DNA from 2 places in the Streptomyces sp. NPDC017246 genome. Region 2 is predicted to be linked to the other one. Evidence: riboswitches for the same ligand, from Rfam matches in the RefSeq annotation. Region 2 holds a riboswitch; the other holds the start of a gene.

Region 1 (3,404 bases), on a different contig from region 2:
GACCTGTCCGGCCGCAGCGGTGCCTGACGCGCTCACCCTGGGTCCCGCCCCTCTTCCGTCACCACGTCTGTTCCGACGTCCGTCCTGCCGGCGTCCGTCGTACCGACGCCCGTCCTGCCGACGCCTGTCATGCCGACGTCTGTCCTGCTGTCGAGAAGTTCAGCTTAAACAGGCCGTCCGTCACACGGCGGCGCGCTGGTAGAAGGGGCGCACCCGTTCCAGCATCCAGTCGCCGACCGGGTCCTGCGCCATGTCGAGCAGGATGAGGTTGACGGGCCAGGCGACCTCGACCCGGCCGAGGGCGCGGCCGAGGGCGTCCAGGGGCGCGTTGCGGTCGACTCCGTCCCAGGCGGCGAGCTGCACGCCGATGAAGAGGGCGGGTTCGGTGCCCTCGACGCTGGCGAGGGCGCGGCGGGCGGTGACGACGACGCCGGTGGCCTCGAACTCGGCGGAGGCGGCGGCGAGGAAGTCGACGGGGTCGTCCTGCCAGTCGGGCTCGAAGAGCCGGACGCGGCCGCCGGTGGCGGGGCCGTCGAGCGGGGTGCGGCCGGCGCGGCAGAGTTCGGCGACGGCGGGCGGGGGCAGCGGGACGCCGACGGTGCCGCCGGGGTTCACGGCGATGCCGAGCTGCGGGGGCAGGCCGCGGGCGAATTCGCGGGCGGGGGCGACGGTGAAGGACATGTGACTGCCGACACAGGCGAGGAACTGCTGTTCGGAGCTGAAGACGGGGACGAAGGCCGCGCCGTCGATCTCCATGGTGGGGATGTCGAGGTCGGGGCTGTCGGGTCCGCCGCCGTTGGGCAGGGGCACCCAGACCGGGCTGCGGCCGAGTACCTCGACCAGCCGGCCACCGGCCGAGGGGTTGCCGAGTGAGGCGGCAAGGACCTCTTCGAGCTCATTGCCCGGCCACGTCACGTCCACGGTCGCGTTTCCCCTTCTCGCACGGCCTGCCGTACCGGCCGCCCGGCAGCACCCTAACGCCGCCCCGGCGCCGCCGTGGCCAGAAGACAAGGGTACGAGCGCCCGGCGCGGGGCCCCCGAGGAGGTGGTCTCTTCCCGCCGTCTCTCAGGAAGCCTCGCGGAATCCGATCTTCCGCAAGGTGTCCGCCGCGTCCCGGTCGAGCAGGGTCACGGAGGCGCATCCGTGCGGCAGACGGCCCGACTCGGCGGCCGCGACGAGCCGGCCGACGGCCCGGCGGTGCCGGGCGAAGGCATAGGACGAGACACCCCGGCCGCGGCAGCGCTGGCCCTGGCGGGCGATGTGGGGGGAGACGTCGAGCAGGACCAGGTGCAGGGCCCGGCCGCGGCGGCGGGCCTCACGGGCGAGCCAGCCCCGCACCCAGGACTGGGTGCCGCAGTCGTGCACGATCACCCCGGCGCCGGAGCGCAGGGCGCGGCGCAGCCCGGCGTAGTGCGCGAGCCGGGCCAGCGGCCGGTAGACGGCGTACGGCAGGAAGCGGGGCATCCGGGCCTCCCAGCGCTCGCGGGTGTCCTGGGAGTCGATGCCGGTGCCTTCGACGGCGCGCTTCATGAGGGTGGACTTGCCGCTGCCGGGCAGCCCGGAGACGACCACCAGGTCGCCGGCGGCGAAGCTGAGGGCGCGGGGGCCCCGGCCGCCGCGCTCGCGCAGGTCGCGCAGGAGCCGGCCGCGGCCCCGGGTTCTCGCGCGGGCCCGCTGGGACGGTATGCCGGTACTCGGCGCGTACGCGCCGGTGTGCTCGGACCTCATCGCTTCTCCCCCTGCCGGGCCTGAGAAGACCCTTGCCCACAAAGTGTAAAGAAACGGTAATGAGACACAAGCGATGTGCCCCGCCGAGCTCGCGTGCAATGATGTGCGCGCCAGGCGCGCACAGTCGCCACACAATCGCATACCGGCCGCTCGAATCCGCGCGGGAGAGTTCCGGACCACCGTGTCCGGACGCCGAAGGAGCAAGACCCTCCCTTGAATCTCTCAGGCCCCGTACCGCGCGGATGAGGCAGATCTGAAAAGCGGGACACCCTGCGGTGTCCCCACCCAAGGTGCAAGCCGATCTCTCGGAGACGAGATGCTCTCGGTGAACCTCTCAGGTTCCATGACAGATGGGGAGGACGTCCTCGCCCGTCATGTGTTTCGTCACCGAACCGCCCTTGGGACCCGGGAGCCACCCCATGAGCACTGCCCCCCGTCTGACCGCCCTCGATGCGCTGCATCGTTCGCTGGGCGCGACCATGACCGACTTCGCGGGCTGGGACATGCCGCTGCGCTACGCCAGCGAGCGGGACGAGCACCTCGCCGTCCGGACCAGGGCGGGCCTCTTCGACCTCTCCCACATGGGCGAGATCACCGTCACCGGTCCGCAGGCCGTCGAGCTCCTCGACCACGCGCTTGTCGGCAACATCTCCACGGTGGGTGTGGGCCGTGCCCGCTACACGATGATCTGCCAGGAGGACGGCGGCATCCTCGACGACCTGATCGTCTACCGCCTCGGCGAGACGGAGTACATGGTCGTCGCCAACGCCTCCAACGCGCAGATCGTCCTCGACGCGCTCGTGGCCCGCTCCGAGGGCTTCGACGCCGAGGTGCGCGACGACCGTGACGCGTACGCCCTGATCGCGGTCCAGGGCCCGGAGTCCCCCGGCATCCTGAAGTCGCTCACCGACGCCGACCTGGACGGACTGAAGTACTACGCCGGTCTGCCCGGCACGGTCGCGGGTGTGCCGGCGCTGATCGCCCGTACCGGCTACACCGGCGAGGACGGCTTCGAGCTGTTCCTGAAGCCCGAGCACGCCGAGGGCGTCTGGAAGGCGCTGACCGAGGCGGGCGCCCCGGTCGGGCTCATCCCCTGCGGCCTGTCCTGCCGCGACACGCTCCGCCTGGAGGCGGGCATGCCGCTGTACGGCCACGAGCTGACCACCGCCCTCACCCCCTTCGACGCCGGCCTCGGCCGCGTCGTGAAGTTCGAGAAGACGACCAACGAGGGTCGCTTCGTCGGCCGTGAGGCGCTGGAGAAGGCCGCCGAGCGCGCCGAGACCGCCCCGCCGCGCAAGCTCGTCGGCCTGGTCGCCGAGGGCCGCCGGGTCCCGCGCGCCGGCTTCTCGGTGGTCAAGGACGGCGTGGTGATCGGCGAGGTCACCTCCGGCGCCCCGTCCCCGACGCTCGGAAAGCCGATCGCGATCGCGTACGTGGACGCGGCGCACGCCACGCCCGGCACCCAGGGTGTAGGTGTGGACATCCGAGGCACCCACGAGCCCTACGAGGTCGTCGCGCTGCCGTTCTACAAGCGCCAGAAGTGACGTATCCGTCTCACTTCGCGTCTCACCCCGCAAGACCCACGTTCATCAGCACTCCCCCGATCCAGGAGAATCAGGCCATGAGCAACCCCCAGCAGCTGCGCTACACCAAGGAGCACGAGTGGCTGTCGGAC
Region 2 (3,404 bases):
CGGTCCGAGACGCTCCGGGGGCCCACGGACGACCCCGGTGTGGTGCGTGAGGCGGCGGGGCGGCTGCTCGAGTCCGTCGACACGACGGGGGGCGTGCGCCTGCTGGGGGTCGGGGTCAGCGGGCTCGCGGACTACACGCAGGAGGATCTCTTCGCCCAGGCCACCCGGGCCGAGGCGGAGGCGGCCGAGGCCGAGGCCGACGCGGGGGCCGTCGACGGGGTGGTGGGCGGCGAGGCCGCCGTACCCGCTGTCGCCGCCCCCGCCGAGCCCGTGGCCGATCAGCCCGTGGAGCGGCACTGGTCGCCCGGGCACGACGTGCGGCACGCGGTGTACGGGGCGGGCTGGGTGCAGGGGAGCGGGGTCGGGCGGGTCACCGTGCGATTCGAGGAGCCGGGGTCGGAGCCGGGGCGGGTGCGGACCTTCGCGGTGGACGATCCGGATCTTGTGCCGGGGGAGGCGTTGCCTCTGGTGGGCGGGGGGTGACGGGGGCGATCGGGAGCGACCCGCAGCGGCGGGATCCGGGATCTCACCCGCACCCTCCACCACCGCCTGCACCCGCTGCGCGGGGCCGCGGGTGGGTCGGGGTCCCGTTCGTGGCGGCCGCGGCTCGTCTCCCGGGCTTCTACTGGCCTGCCAAGCGGCCGAAATCCGTGTCAGGGGTGTCCGTCGGGGGCGGGGGGAGCGCCAGGCTGTAGTGGCGGTAGAGCTGGAGTTCCTGCTCCGGGGAGAGATGGCGGCCCACACCGAAGTCGGGGGCGTCCTTGATGAGGGCTCGTTCGTACGGGATGTGGAGCCCGTCGTCGAGCAGGTCGCTCGGCTCCAGCGGGACGAAGGCGTCCCGGCTGAACAGGCCGGTGCGGACCGCCGCCCACTCGGGGATGCCGGTCGCGTCGTCCAGGTACACCTCGTCCACGGTTCCGATCTTGTGTCCGTTCCGGTCGTACGCCTTGCGGCCGATCAGGCTGCGCGGATCGATATCGGTCTGCACGGTCCCTCCAACTGGTCGCAACTGCTCTACACCCCTACGAAAGTGCACATCTGGGATGTCGGCCACTTGAGCGATGGAAGCCGCAACAGCGCTGGTAGGCTGGCTGTGGCTGTCGACCCTGTGCGGGAGAGTCCCCCGGAGAAACCTTCCGGAGGGCGCCGAAGGAGCAAATCCTCCCCGGAATCTCTCAGGCCCCTGTACCGCGCGGACGAGGTCACTCTGGAAAGCAGAGCGGTGTCCACGGCATGCGCTCTCACCGACGGTGAAAGCCGGCGTGCCCTGGGGCGTGCCGGTGAAACTCTCAGGTTGAGATGACAGAGGGGGAGGCCGTCCGGGTACCCGCGCCGTGGTGCCCCTCGCAGGTCGTGACGACCAGGAGGCCTCCGTACATGACCGCCAACCGCATTCCGCTCTCCGAACTCGAACAGGGCATCCCGTTCGAGCAGCGGCACATCGGGCCCGACGCCGAGGCGCGTGCCAAGATGCTCGCCCAGGTCGGTTACGGCTCCCTCGACGAGCTCACGGCCGCCGCGGTGCCGGACGTCATCAAGAACACCGAGGCTCTGAGCCTGCCGTCCGCGCGCACCGAGGCCGAGGTCCTGGCCGAGCTCCGCACGCTCGCCGACCGCAATCAGGTCCTCGCGCCCATGATCGGCCTCGGCTACTACGGCACCTTCACTCCGCCGGTGATCCTGCGGAACGTGATGGAGAACCCGGCCTGGTACACGGCGTACACGCCGTACCAGCCGGAGATCTCGCAGGGGCGCCTGGAGGCGCTGCTGAACTTCCAGACCGTGGTCGCCGACCTGACCGGTCTGCCCACCTCCGGCGCCTCCCTCCTCGACGAGGGCACCGCGGCCGCCGAGGCCATGGCGCTCGCGCGGCGCGTCGGCAAGGTCAAGAACGGTGTCTTCCTCATCGACGCCGACACCATGCCGCAGACGATCGCCGTCATCGAGACCCGCGCCGAGCCGACCGGTGTCGAGGTCGTCGTCGCCGACCTGTCCGAGGGCATCCCGGCCGAGATCGCCGAGCGCGGTGTCTTCGGTGTGCTCCTGCAGTACCCCGGCGCCTCCGGTGCCGTCCGCGACATCAAGCCGCTGATCGACGCCGCCCACGAGCTCGGCGCGATCGTCACCGTCGCCGCCGACCTGCTCGCGCTGACCCTGCTCACCTCGCCCGGTGAGCTCGGCGCGGACATCGCCGTCGGAACGACGCAGCGCTTCGGCGTGCCCATGGGCTTCGGTGGCCCGCACGCCGGTTACATGGCCGTCCAGGACAAGCACGCCCGATCCCTGCCCGGCCGTCTGGTGGGTGTCTCCGTCGACGCCGACGGGAACCGCGCGTACCGCCTGGCCCTGCAGACCCGCGAGCAGCACATCCGCCGCGAGAAGGCCACCAGCAACATCTGTACCGCTCAGGTGCTGCTCGCGGTCATGGCCGGCATGTACGCCGTCTACCACGGCCCCGACGGCCTCAAGGGCATCGCGCAGCGCACCCACCGGTACGCCGCGATCCTCGCCGCCGGCCTGACCGCCGGGGGCGTGGAGCTCACCCAGGGCGCCTTCTTCGACACCCTCACCGCCCGCGTGCCCGGCAGGGCCGACGAGGTCGTGGCCGCCGCCCGCGAGGCCGGTGTGAACCTCTACCGCGTCGACGCCGACCAGGTGTCGATCTCGTGCGACGAGACCACCGGGCGCGAGCAGCTCGCCGCCGTGTGGGGTGCCTTCGGCGTCACCGCCGATGTGGAGGCCCTGGACGCCACCACCGAGGACACGCTGCCCGCCGTTCTGCTGCGCTCCGACGCGTACCTGACCCACCCGGTCTTCCACGCGCACCGCTCCGAGACCTCGATGCTGCGCTACCTGCGCAAGCTCGCCGACCGCGACTACGCGCTCGACCGCGGCATGATCCCGCTCGGTTCCTGCACGATGAAGCTGAACGCGACGACCGAGATGGAGGCGGTGACCTGGCCCGAGTTCGGTCAGATGCACCCCTTCGCGCCGGTCGAGCAGGCGCAGGGCTACGTCACGCTGATCACCGAGCTGGAGGACCGTCTCGCCGAGGTCACCGGCTACGACAAGGTGTCGATCCAGCCGAACGCCGGTTCGCAGGGCGAGCTGGCCGGTCTCCTCGCCGTCCGCGCCTACCACCGCGCCAACGGCGACGAGCAGCGCACCGTCTGCCTGATCCCGTCCTCCGCGCACGGCACGAACGCGGCCTCCGCGGTGATGGCCGGCATGAAGGTCGTCGTCGTCAAGACCGCCGACGACGGCGAGGTCGACGTCGAGGACCTGCGCGCCAAGATCACGCAGTACCGCGACGAGCTGTCGGTCCTGATGATCACCTACCCGTCCACGCACGGTGTCTTCGAGGAGCACGTCGCCGACATCTGCGCCGAGGTGCACGAGGCCGG

Evidence for each region. A riboswitch is a leader RNA that binds a small molecule or an ion and turns the genes downstream of it on or off. The one in region 2 is predicted to bind glycine.
Region 1: linked by a shared signal. The riboswitch ahead of gcvT (glycine cleavage system aminomethyltransferase GcvT) and the one ahead of gcvP (aminomethyl-transferring glycine dehydrogenase) in region 2 are both predicted to bind glycine.

Annotation. Positions count from the first base shown of each region.
Region 1 is NZ_JBIRMW010000005.1:232,630-236,033, reverse strand. Features, by position in the region: gene ACH4MY_RS14060 (enhanced serine sensitivity protein SseB C-terminal domain-containing protein) at 1-36, opposite strand, end outside; gene ACH4MY_RS14055 (enhanced serine sensitivity protein SseB) at 181-921, opposite strand; gene ACH4MY_RS14050 (AAA family ATPase) at 1,067-1,729, opposite strand; glycine riboswitch at 1,881-1,976, shown strand; gene gcvT (glycine cleavage system aminomethyltransferase GcvT) at 2,149-3,273, shown strand; gene gcvH (glycine cleavage system protein GcvH) at 3,351-3,404, shown strand, end outside.
Region 2 is NZ_JBIRMW010000007.1:429,864-433,267, reverse strand. Features, by position in the region: gene ACH4MY_RS19565 (DNA polymerase IV) at 1-483, shown strand, start outside; gene ACH4MY_RS19560 (PRC-barrel domain-containing protein) at 623-988, opposite strand; glycine riboswitch at 1,102-1,201, shown strand; gene gcvP (aminomethyl-transferring glycine dehydrogenase) at 1,378-3,404, shown strand, end outside.